DNA from 3 places in the Priestia sp. USM5 genome. Region 1 is predicted to be linked to each of the others. Evidence: riboswitches for the same ligand, from Rfam matches in the RefSeq annotation. Region 1 holds a riboswitch; each other region holds the start of a gene.

Region 1 (4,226 bases):
AAGAAAGACTTTATTTAATTGCTACATTTCTTTTTACGGGCTTTTACACTACATAATGTAGTGTTTTTCAAATACACTTAAAGGAGGAAGTAAAGTGAATAAAAACGTCGAAATTGGGTCGCTTATTATTCGTTTAGTATTAGGTTTTACATTTTTAGTACACGGCTTTCAAAAATGGCAAGGGGGAATTGAAAATACAGTAGGCTTCTTCGATAGCTTAGGAATCCCTGGTTTCATGGCATATATTGTGGCAACAATTGAACTTGTAGGTGGGGTTCTGATTATTCTTGGTCTAGCAACAAGAGTCGTAGCTGCTTTATTTGTGGCAGTTATGCTTGGCGCTATTTTTACAGCCAAGCTTAAAAGCGGATTCGTTGGCGGGTTTGAGTTTGATATTGCCTTAATTGCCATGTCTGCTCACTTATTTGTTGCAGGAAGCCAGTTCCTTGCTCTTGATAAAGTGGTATTTAAAAAGAAAGAAACTGCTTTTTCTCTTCAAGAAGAAAGCAGTAAATAAAAAAGAAAGCTTATACTCTCCCAATATAAGCTTTCAGGTTAGTCCCGCCGTTTGAGGCGGGCTTTTTTTATATTTGAAGCAGCAAATTCGCAAATAAAGAAGAACGCTCGGACAACGTATCAATTTGAATATGTTCATATTCTGCATGTATTCCTTTTCCGCATGCTCCTAATCCATCCAACGTGGGAATGCCAATAGCCGCTGTAAAATTGCCATCACTTCCGCCTCCAACAGCTGCTTCTTCTAATTTCATACCCAGTTTGGCCGCAATCAACTGAGCGCATTCAAATAACTCTTCCGTTTGTTTAGACTTAACCATTGGAGGACGGTTCATGCCTCCTGTTACTTCAATCTTAATCCCTTTTAAAATGGGCGTTAAATTCAAAATAATATCCGTCATACGTTTTGCTTCTTCTTCTGTAGAAACACGTAAATCCACGTGCGCTTCTGCATATTCCGGCACTACATTCGTACCGCTGCCTCCGGTAAATGTCCCAACGTTCACCGTTGTACCTTTTTCATAATCGGTTAAGCTCTGCAGAAAAATCACTTGGCGCGCTAGCTCTTCAATAGCATTGATTCCTTCTTTGTGGTGATTACCAGCGTGGGCTGCTCGTCCCCACACCTTTACGGTGAAAATCCCCGCTCCTTTGCGCGACGTTTTTAACGCACCTGAACCCGCCACCGCAGGTTCTGCTACTAGCACTGCTTCACTTCTTTGTGCTTCTTCTTCTATATATTTTTTAGAGGAAATTGATCCAATCTCTTCATCTGAATTGCAGAAAAACACAATTTTTTTATCCATTTCTAAGCCGAGCTCTTGAATCGCTTTAATTGCCCATATTGATTGCACAATGCCGCCTTTCATATCTAAAATTCCCGGACCATAAAGCTTGTTTCCTTCTGTTCTTAGACTCAGCCTTCCCTTTTCCCATACCGTGTCAAAGTGACCGATAATTAAAAGCTGCTTCTCTCCTTCTCCAATCGTAAATTTCAAGTGGTTTCCTACTTCTTTTTCTTCTATGATTTCATACCCTACGCCTAAACGCTTCTGAAACAGCTGCGTTAAATACATTCCACACTGATCCACTAACTCTTTACTGTAGGACGGTGATTCTTTTTTCACAAATCCAACTAAATCTTCGAGCATCTCTTGTTCATGTTCTTTTAAATAACTAAATACGCTTTGTTCTACCATTACCTGACTCAAATCAATTCCTCCTCCAAACAACCCCTGCTGCTTGTGCATTCATTGCTTTTATTTATCGTACGTATGAGTATGTTCTACGTTTCACATAACGACCTTAAATTATCCTTAATTATAATGGTTTTCAGACAATTTTCCATCCTTAAAATACAGATAATACTTTAACTTATTCATAACCGACCGAAAATAGCCATAAACTTCAACAAATTTATACAAAAAAGCTTCAATCTTCAACAGATTAAAGCTTTCATTTTATTAATTGACATTTATTTTGATATTTTTCCCTTTTGACTTCACACTTACAAAAACAAACATAGACACTAAAAAAACAAACAAAATAACGCCAACCATTTCAAAGTTTACTTCGGCCCATGGATTAAAGACAGTGAATGCTAAGTAGAAGGACACCCCGTATGCGAGGATAACAATAACCCAGCCCATCAAGCGGGAAGCAGATTGCCCAAACTTACTCGATTCATTCACCATTTTATGTACAATCAGTGAATCGATTGTATCTGTCAGCATCATACCAAACATAAATACTAGTCCTAATAAAAGCGGCGTATATTTGCCTGCGTTCCCTACAGCTAGAGACCACACGGCCGTTTGACTGACCGTTTCAGCCGCTAGGGCAAACAGCGCTCCTACAAGAATAATTAAAAAAGGATTCGTTGTTCCTTTTGCGATTTTCGGAATAAACTTCCCTTTTAACCCGCTCACCTGAAACTCTTCTTCTTTGTTTTTAGTTCGAAGCAAATGATATGTGTTTAATGTCCCAATCAGAAAGAGAGAGATGATAGATACCCAAGATGCAAAATGATCGAAATATGCTGGAAACGTAAAATTCTTCATCACTACGCCCAGCACCCCGGCCGTGACGGCCACCATTCCTCCATGACCTAGTGAAAACAGCGTTCCGACCCACGGAGCAAAACGGCTGCCCATTCGCCAATTATATCGGGTCTGGCCATCAATAAAAGCTAAGTGATCTGCATCTAATCCGTGCCTGATTCCTAATAAAAAGACAAGTAAAAAAACTGATAAACCTTCCATTTCCTACACTCCTTTTTTTAAAATAAAACGTAAAAAAGCCTCAATTCTATAGAAATTGAGGATGTGTCGGCATATGAAAATAAACAGTAATTGCTCACTGCGTACCTTGATACACCGCCTCTTTCCTAGAAGAGTCAAGTGTACAGAATAGGTAGGTCTCCTGGCTTGAGATCATCATTTTCTACCGCCTTCCCCGTTTTGAGTGACGATAAGATAGAAAACTCCCTGCTTACAGTGGCTGGACCGCTCGAGATTTGCACTCGATTCCCTGTTACCTCTTACGCTATGTAAGAGCACCTAAACTGTGCGAATGATTCATTTTCTTCCTCATTATACTAGTACTCCTTACAAATGAATAGAGAAAATTCAAATAAAAAAGCCCTGCTGAGCTTTACATGCTTAGCAGGGCTTTTTAAAGCAATTAAACTACTTCTACCGTTACGTCTACGTTGCCGCTGATTGCTTTTGAATACGGGCAGTATGAGTGGGCTAGGTCTACATATTTTTTAGCTGTTTCTAAATCTAAACCTTCGATATGAGCTTCAAGCGCTACAGCAATTTTCACTCCTTGATCAGCTTTATCTGGAAGCAGCTGAACCGTAGCTTTTACTTCACTGCTTTTAATTTCTACGTTATGTTTTTTCAACATAAATTCTAACGCGCTGTTGAAACAAGCACTGTATCCAGCTGCAAATAGCTGCTCTGGGTTTGTTGCTGTTGTTGCTTCTCCACCAAGCGCTGGAGGTGTTGCAACGTCTAAATTAAAGATATTATCTAAAGAATGAACTTCTCCTGTTCTTCCACCTGTGTTAACGACTGTCGTTTCATATAAAGCTTTCATGTATAAATCTCTCCTCTTTTTTAGTAATTTTATTAAAATTTTTTATTTATCGTTTCTGTAATTTAATTGTACACAATTCAATTTTAAAAAACAAGTGTTAAATACATTAAAAATTTTCCAATAAAAAAAGCCGCGTATATGCGACTTTTTCTTAATAATATTGAGACTGTTCGTCATAAGGTGATTTTCGAAAAATAGACAAGTTGGTAATAGCCCTCATCAGTTTCGTATTAAAAATAACATAATGAATAAACAGCGCCAGCACGCAGCCTAAAGCGGCTCCTGTTAACACATCGAATGGATAGTGAACGCCAACCCATACGCGTGAAAATGCAATGAGTGCACCCATGACAACCCACATGCGCCCTGAACGTTTGAAATGCAGCCAGATGGTAAAAGTGATAACTAATGCAGATGTAGCATGATCGCTTGGAAATGAAGAATTCGCGGCGTGATCAATAAGCTGATTCACGTGGTGAGAGATAAACGGACGATCTCGATAAGCAAATAAACTAATCACTTTATTGATAATGACTCCTGTGGCACAAGCACATAAAGCTTGAAATGCTACAACACGGCTGCCGTTTTTATTAATAAGTAAAAACAAG
Region 2 (4,226 bases), 3.0 Mb from region 1:
AATAGCACATATGCGTGTGAATTTGCGTCTCGTTTTGCACCGATACTGTGGCTAATTTGAACGCGTACACCGCGGCGTTCAAGTAGCTTTCCCAGTTTTCTCGTTTTAACGGCAGTCCTTCACGCAGCGCCGGTTCATCTACTTGAATCATTGAGATGCCCTGACTTTCAAGTGCTTCCACTTCTTTTCTAAGAGCAAGCGCAATTTGATTTGCCACGTCGTAGCGCGGGATATCATCACGCACAAATGACCAGTTTAAAATCGTAATCGGCCCCGTCAGCATTCCTTTAACAGGCTTATTGGTTAGAGACTGTGCGTAGACCGTTTCTTTGATCGTCATCGCCTGCTCGTACGAGACATCTCCGTAAATAAGCGGCGGCTTCACGCAGCGAGAACCGTATGATTGCACCCAGCCAAACTTCGTAAACTGAAAACCTCCTAATTTTTCACCGAAGTATTCAACCATGTCCGTGCGCTCAAACTCTCCGTGCACAAGGACATCTAAGCCGATGTCTTCTTGAATTTCAATCCATTTTTTGATTTCAGCGTTAATGTACGCTTCATATGCTTCATCGCTTAACTCTCCTTTACGCCACTTCAGACGCTCTTTTCGCACTTCTTTTGTTTGCGGAAAGCTTCCAATTGTTGTCGTTGGAAGAAGCGGCAGTTGAAACGCTTCTTGCTGAACGCGTTGACGTACGTCAAACGACGCTTGGCGCTGTGCTTTATAGCTGTGCAGCTGCTTCAGCTCTTTTTGCACGTCTTGATGGTTTCGAAAAGATGATCCATTTAATGCTTGAATCGCCTGTTTACTTTCACTTATTTCTTTTTCTATTGCTTCTTTTCCTTGCTGCACCGCTTTTGTTAAAAGCGTGATTTCCTTTAGCTTTTCATCTGCAAAAGACAGCGCGTTTTTTAGAATTGGCTCAATGGTTTTTTCGCTTTTCACCGTGACAGGAACATGTAATAAACTTGATGAAGGCTGCAGAATCAAACGGTCTTTTGATACGGCTTCTTCAATTTCACTGATTGTTAAAAGCTGTTCGTCCAAGTTTTCACGCCAAATGTTTCGTCCGTCAATCACTCCTGCTGCCAGCACTTTATCAGTTGGAAACCCATATTTATTAAGCGCCGTGAGATTTTCGCCTCGGTCATGTACAAAATCCAATCCAATTCCGTGAACAGGAAGAGCAACTACTTCTTTATAGTAATCTACGCTGTCAAAATACGTCTGCAAAATGACTTTTACATTCGGTGCCGCTTTTTTCAAAGCTTCATAGACTTCTTTATACAGTGCCAGGTCTTCTTTTGATAGCGTTGTAGCTAAAACCGGCTCATCTATTTGTACCCACTCCACGCCTTCTGCCTGCAGCTCCGCTAAGATTGTTGCATAAAGAGGAACAAATTGTTCAACTACTTTTTTAAACTCACTTTTTTTATATCCTTTTGACAGCTTCACAAATGTTACTGGACCTAAAATAACGGGTTTGCCTTTGATATTCAGCTTTTGTTTTGCTTCTTTGTAAAATTGAAGCGGGCGATTTTCTACAAGTGCTGGCGTACATTCCTCAAGCTCGGGTACAATGTAGTGATAATTTGTGTTAAACCATTTTGTCATCGTAGAGGCTACCGCACCTTTTGTTCCTCGGGCGATGTCAAAATACGTTTCAAGGGATACCGGGCCTCCGCTATATTCAAAGCGCTTTGGCACCAAACCAAACATAGCGGCTGTATCTAACACGTGATCGTATAAGCTAAAATCGCCGACTGGAATTAATTCAATTCCTGCGTCACGCTGTTTTTTCAGATGCCCAAGACGAAGAGCTTCAATTTCCTGAAGAAAGATATCTTTCTCTAGCTTTCCTGCCCAAAACTGCTCAAGCGCTTTTTTCCATTCTCGTTTTTCACCAATTCTTGGATAACCTACATTTGAACTTTTTACACTGCTCATTTTTTCCACTCCCTATATATTTTTTTATCGCTAAACTAAAAAATCTCCCTTTTCGAAATGAAAAGAGAGATGATACGCATACTTAACTAAAGTTGAGATAGCCTGTTTTTCTCAACACGTATTCCTCACTCCTCTCTATATCCCGTAGAGCTTAAGTGCATACAACAGGCAGGTCTCCTGACTTAGGTTCATCGCTTCCTATCCCTTCCCATTTCAACATGAAACAGTGGTTAATAAGTTGCTCTCCATTACAGTGGCGGGACCGCGCCGGCTTTTCACCGGTCTTCCCTTTTAAGCTGCGTACATTCGTTACACAGCACCTGATGCATTTCTATGAAATTGTTCATTCAAAACATATTCACATAAAATAAAAAGCCTCTCTATCATGAATAGAGAGGCATAGTATCTATGAAATCCTCTCTTATTTTTCAAAGCTGTACGCTTTGCAGGATGTAGCACCTTTTTAACAAGATTGTTAAATGGTTGCCGGGCTTCACAGGGCCAGTCCCTCCGCCTCTCTCAATAAGAGTTTTAATTGTTTATAATATTTTGAATGTAGAGTCATCTTAACACCTTACATTTATGTTGTCAAAAGAAATTTCAAAAAAATTAGTTTTCAGGAGGCGTTGACGCTAATTTTTGCCTTAATAATTTGTAATCATCTTTTCGATGTGTTTCGATCAAGTCTTTTGCTCCTTGATGATACCCTGAAGAATAGATGTACTCTACCGCCGTTTCGATAAGCATTCTCTTTTCTTCCGCACATTCTCGGTCCATTAGGGGGAACAGTCTACCTAAAAGGTCATTTAAATCTTCCTTAATAAAACGATTGAGTCCTTCTTGCATCTTTTCGTTTGCCATGATAGCTCCTCCATTTGCTGTGTATGTTTTAAGCCTCTATAAACACGCATTTCACTGTGAATGTTAAGATAAAGTTAAGTCATTAAACAGTATATCAAGTGAATATTTTTCTTCAATTACATATGTAATACAAATATATGACAAATATAGAGAATATATCATCATTCACTATCTATTATAACGCTTGACTGGGCCTTCTGCTACAAGGTTTCGTACGGTTTTCCAAAAGAGGTTGAGACATAACCAAGTGAATCCAATCTAAAGGCAAATGGGATACATGAGCTGAATCGCTTGTGACACCGCAGTTGATTTCCGTACAAGACTTCGCTTTCCGCGGGCGGTCACTGAGCCTCCTCGTCGCATAAGCTCCTGTGGGGTCTCACGTGTTCCGCTTTTCCCGCAGGAGTCTTCGTCTTGTGCTCCAATCACCTGCTAGAAAGACCTATACACATGAAATCTACGTTTACCCTAATAAAAAAATGAACCACTAATCAAGATGCTTGATTAGTGGTTCATTTTTCATTTCGCCTAAAACCCTTTTTTCCCAGCCTCTTTTTTTTGAACCTAGCTTTCTACTTTCTTGTTTTTACAAACAACTTCTTCGAGGTCGTCCAAAATCCTTCCAAAGAAGAGGTCCTAAAATGTCGTACCGGCTAACAAAAAACTCCGTAAAATTATAATTATTTAAAATTAAAGGCGGTTCAAAATCAAGGGGAGCACCCGCGCCTCCTGATAATACAAAATCAGTACCTCTTCCAAGCGTAAACGACCCGTTTCTGTTTTTTCTAATAAACTGCTCGTCATACGCATGCACGTGGCTGACTAACACTTTTTTCACGCGATGTTCTTGAATTAAATCAAAAAATTCTTGACTCTGAGGAGTCGTTACAGGAAAACCTCCCAGGTCTGACCACCGGCCAATATTTGGCTGCGCATGCATGGCTACAACGGTATTACGAGGAGCATCCTCTAGCTGCTGCTCTAAATAATTCAGCTCTCTATCTGTAAATCCATATATTTTATTCTTGGGACTGATGATATTATTTAATGCGATGCACCGGAAGTTAAAGACAGGAATATCAATGACCCAGTGCACTTTTCCGATAGTGGCTCTGAAGTTTTCGAGGTTGCTTTCTTCAAGGTTTAATTCATCATGATTCCCTACGCATACAAACACGGGAATGTTTGGTGCTATTTTTTCGACAACTTTAACAAAGTGCTCCAAATACCTCTTTTCTCCTGTATACACGGTGTCTCCCCCATGAATAATGAACAGCGGATTCAATTCCACCGCCTTTTTTAACACAAGCTCAAATTCACCGCTCATCGTGTAACAATTATCGTTTGGTCCGTCACCTCTGCTGTCGCCCATAAAAACAAAGTTGAATGGATCTCTCGGATTTAATTGTTTAAT
Region 3 (4,226 bases), 2.2 Mb from region 1:
AAGCTGAGCGAAATCAAGATAATATAGAAATTCGATTGGATGAAAAAGTACATAGCGCAGAAGATGTTCGCAGTCTTGGAATTGAAGTCGGCGACTTTGTTTCGTTTAATCCTCGTGTAGAAATAACAAAAAGCGGTTTTATTAAATCTCGTCATCTCGATGATAAAGCAAGCGTAGCTTTATTGCTTCAGCTCATGAAAACAATTCAAGAAGAGCAGATCGAACTGCCATACACTACGCACTTTCTTATTTCAAATAATGAAGAAATTGGATACGGAGGAAATTCGAATATTACGCCTCAAACGGTAGAATACTTAGCGGTTGATATGGGTGCCATGGGAGATGGACAATCTACTGATGAATACACCGTGTCTATTTGTGTAAAAGATTCAAGCGGCCCATATCATTACGGTTTGAGAAAGCATTTGGTGGAGCTAGCTAAGCAGCATGATATTCAGTACAAATTAGATATTTATCCGTTTTACGGATCAGATGCTTCTGCTGCTATTCGTGCCGGGCATGACATCGTACACGGCTTAATTGGTCCAGGAATTGATTCTTCTCATGCGTTTGAGAGAACGCATCAAGATTCATTGAACCATACGTACAAGCTTCTTTACCACTATGTGCAATCGAACATGGTTCTGCTTTAAGAAAGGAATATTTAATTAGTGTATTTTTATGCAAAACAAAGAGCAGGACGGGACTGTGATGTCTGTACTTTCCTTTCCTAAAAAAGAAGCCGGCTGTCCGGCTTCTTTTTTTAATAAATACTATATATATTTTTACTGGTGAAGCAACAGTTGGTAAAAAAAGCACCTTTTTTAAAGAGGTATAATACGGCTTAAACCTTTTGTACATTTTGTTCATTTACAGAAGTTAAAATGTTTTTAAATTTTTAAAAGTTTCTTGTGACAAGTTTTGTAGAATGGGTTTTCAAAAGGATATGGTTTCGTCATAATGTGGATATAGCGATCACTACAATAATCGGAGGCGAATCTTTTCATGTGGGTACTGACGGTATATGCTGGAAAAGAAATGAAAATGTTTGAATTTGAAACTGAAACGCAGGCGAGAGAAGCTTTTGCAAAAACAAATGGCTGTAAAGTTCTTTCAGAAGTCGTGTATTATAATGATCCTCATTTAACATTAGTAGCTATATAATGAAAAAACAAGAGCTGACTTTATGCTCTTGTTTTTTTTATAGCTTCTTGTATCTTACGAAAAGAATAGAGTTGAAATAAAAAAAAATGTACGCTATGATATGGTAGTTACTTCTATTATTCTGATAGTTTAAAAGGTTCATATATATCAAACAGCAACAGTAAAGATGCCAAGAAGGCTTAATAGGGAAACTGGTGAAAGACCAGTACTGCCCCCGCAACTGTAAGTGTGGACGAACGAGTATAACCACTGTGGAAAAATCACGGGAAGGTTCTCAAGTAGAATGATACACAAGTCAGGAGACCTGTCTTTATTGTGAAGTTTCTATTTCTCCGGGGAGCGGGAAGGGAAACGTTGGCTTAAAGTGGCATTCGTGTACACTTTTATTCTGACGTTTTACCTGCTCGCATATTAGCGAAGCGGGTTTTTCTCGTAGCACAAAACTACATATCGTGCAAAAAAGGTGCGCAATGCTCACATTGCGTTAAATGGGAAGTCTGGTGTGAAGCCAGCGCGGTACCCGCCACTGTGAAGAGGAGCTGATTGCATATGCCACTGTATTCGGGAAGGCGCAATCAAGTGATGAATCGAAGTCAGGAAACCAGCCTTTTTCTAATGCGAAGCTTACCCTACGGGATATAGGTGGAAGTGCAAAAACTTAGTTTGAATTTTTCTGCGCCTCTATCATTGATAGAGGCGTTTTTTTAGTAAAGGAGCGAATAAGTGTGACGACGTGGAACTTAAATGGAACAAAACATCACGTATTGATTTGTAATGGAAGCAGCTGTATGAGAAAAGGTGGAGAAGAAGCCACGCAAGCTATTCGAAATAAAGTGACTGAACTGAATCTAGATGAAGCGGTTCACACAACCCGTACGCGCTGTAACGGAAGATGCAAAGATGCTCCTGTAGCTATCGTGTACCCTTCAGGAGATTGGTACAAGCAGGTCACTGAAAACGTAGCTCATCGAATTGTTGAAGAACATTTAGCAGGAGGCTGCAGTATAAAGGAATCACTTATTTATGAATATGATCAAAACAGTTTTGTTTCTCCGGAAAAGAGTGACTCCATAGAAGGAATTGACAAAGTAAAAAGTAACGCATAAAGGAGGAGCTAGCATGAAAGGTAAACTGTTAGTTATTGGATTCGGCCCAGGAAGCTTTGAACATATTACACAGCGAGCAAGAGAATCCATTCAAGAAAGTGATATGATCATTGGTTATAAAACCTATGTGGAATTAATTCAAGGACTATTAACGAATCAGCAAATTATTAGTACAGGAATGACCGAAGAAGTAAGCCGTGCACAAGAAGCCGTAAAGCAAGCTGAAGCGGGAAAAACCGTGGCGGTCATTTCAAGCGGAGATGCAGGAGTATACGGAATGGCCGGCCTTGTGTATGAAGTGTTGATTGAAAAAGGATGGAAAAAAGAAACGGGCGTAGAGCTGGAAGTGATTCCTGGCATTTCGGCTATTAATTCATGCGCATCCCTCCTTGGGGCGCCCGTGATGCATGATGCCTGTACGATTAGTTTAAGTGACCACCTTACGCCTTGGGAGTTAATCGAAAAACGAATCGAAGCAGCTGCACAAGCAGATTTTGTAGTAGCTTTTTATAATCCGAAAAGCGGAAGACGCACAAGACAAATTGTGGAAGCGCAAAGGATTTTATTAAAATACCGTTCCCCCGATACGCCTGTTGGTCTTGTGAAAAGCGCTTATCGTGACCGTGAAGAAGTGGTAATGACCAATTTAAAAGACATGTTAAATCATGAAATAGGCATGCTGACTACCGTTGTTGTCGGAAATTCATCTACGTTCTTTTACGATGACTTAATGATTACACCGCGCGGGTATCAGCGGAAATATACCCTCAACCAAACAGAGCAGCCGCTAAGACCGCATCAGCGACTTCGAAAAGAAGCAGAACCATGGGCTCTTGATCAAGAGGAGACTGTAAAGCAAACGGCTTCAGCTATTGAAGATGTTCAGAATACAAAAGAAGAAAAAGCAGCTTCACGAGCTCTGGCAGAAGAAGCGCTTCAAGCAATTTTAGGTGAAACTACTTCACCGGTCGTACACCAGCCAATTGAGTCTATTTTTGAAGTGGCAGTTAGTCCAGGGCTTGCAAATAAGAAGTTTACGCCCGTTCAAATGACAACACTAGCAGAAGTTGTTGGTGAAAAAGGTACGATGGAGTATACGCCTGACCATCAAATCAAACTGCAAATTCCAACGGCTCAGCCAGATGTGATTATTAAAAAGCTCCAATCAGCTTCCTTTTTACTATCTCCAGTCGGAGACGTGTTTACAATTAAAGCGTGTGATTTTTGTGATGGAGAAAAAAGTGACGCCATCCCGCATACGGAACAATTACAAAAGCGTCTCGGTGGAATGGACATGCCAAAAGAGCTGAAGCTTGGTATTAATGGATGCGGTATGGCCTGTTACGGTGCTGTTCAAGAAGATATCGGCATTGTCTACAGAAAAGGTGCGTTTGACTTATTTTTAGGGGCTAAAACGGTTGGACGAAACGCCCATTCAGGTCAAATTGTGGCGGAAGGCATAGCGCCCGATGACATTGTTGAAATAGTGGAGAACATTGTCCATGAATATAAAGAAAAAGGTCATCCAAATGAGCGGTTTCATAAATTCTTTAAGCGTGTGAAGAATGTTTATGGATTCGACTATCAAGATATAACACCAAAAATAAAAGTAGAACCAGCTCCGTGTGGAGATTAAAAATGGGAGGGCATTATATGAAATCAGTTTTATTTGTCGGTCATGGAAGTAGAGATCCTGAAGGGAACGATCAAATTCGCGAGTTTATCTCGACTATGAAGCATGATTGGGACCCATCTATTTTAGTAGAAACGTGTTTTCTAGAGTTTGAACGTCCGAATGTAAGTCAAGGCATTGATACATGTGTGGCAAAAGGAGCGACAGATGTAGTTGTAGTTCCAATTATGCTCTTGCCAGCTGGCCACTCAAAAATACATATTCCGGCGGCTATAGATGAAGCTAAGGAAAAATATCCACACGTAAACTTCGTGTACGGACGT

Evidence for each region. A riboswitch is a leader RNA that binds a small molecule or an ion and turns the genes downstream of it on or off. The one in region 1 is predicted to bind cobalamin.
Region 2: linked by a shared signal. The riboswitch ahead of metE (5-methyltetrahydropteroyltriglutamate--homocysteine S-methyltransferase) and the one ahead of ACWATA_RS22755 (HoxN/HupN/NixA family nickel/cobalt transporter) in region 1 are both predicted to bind cobalamin.
Region 3: linked by a shared signal. The riboswitch ahead of ACWATA_RS11360 ((2Fe-2S) ferredoxin domain-containing protein) and the one ahead of ACWATA_RS22755 (HoxN/HupN/NixA family nickel/cobalt transporter) in region 1 are both predicted to bind cobalamin.

The regions. Positions count from the first base shown of each region.
Region 1 covers NZ_JBSGKN010000001.1:4,326,420-4,330,645, forward strand. The annotation lists gene ACWATA_RS22745 (DoxX family protein) at 95-517, shown strand; gene ACWATA_RS22750 (M20 family metallopeptidase) at 585-1,748, opposite strand; gene ACWATA_RS22755 (HoxN/HupN/NixA family nickel/cobalt transporter) at 1,980-2,777, opposite strand; cobalamin riboswitch at 2,911-3,093, opposite strand; gene ACWATA_RS22760 (organic hydroperoxide resistance protein) at 3,199-3,618, opposite strand; gene ACWATA_RS22765 (undecaprenyl-diphosphatase) at 3,770-4,226, opposite strand, start outside.
Region 2 covers NZ_JBSGKN010000001.1:1,278,727-1,282,952, reverse strand. The annotation lists gene metE (5-methyltetrahydropteroyltriglutamate--homocysteine S-methyltransferase) at 1-1,951, opposite strand, end outside; cobalamin riboswitch at 2,102-2,290, opposite strand; SAM riboswitch class I at 2,370-2,480, opposite strand; gene ACWATA_RS06785 (hypothetical protein) at 2,561-2,812, opposite strand; gene ACWATA_RS06780 (hypothetical protein) at 3,071-3,241, opposite strand; gene ACWATA_RS06775 (metallophosphoesterase family protein) at 3,399-4,226, opposite strand, start outside.
Region 3 covers NZ_JBSGKN010000001.1:2,080,337-2,084,562, forward strand. The annotation lists gene ACWATA_RS11350 (M42 family metallopeptidase) at 1-653, shown strand, start outside; gene ACWATA_RS11355 (hypothetical protein) at 1,006-1,164, shown strand; cobalamin riboswitch at 1,312-1,490, shown strand; cobalamin riboswitch at 1,609-1,788, shown strand; gene ACWATA_RS11360 ((2Fe-2S) ferredoxin domain-containing protein) at 1,890-2,270, shown strand; gene cobJ (precorrin-3B C(17)-methyltransferase) at 2,284-3,906, shown strand; gene ACWATA_RS11370 (sirohydrochlorin chelatase) at 3,924-4,226, shown strand, end outside.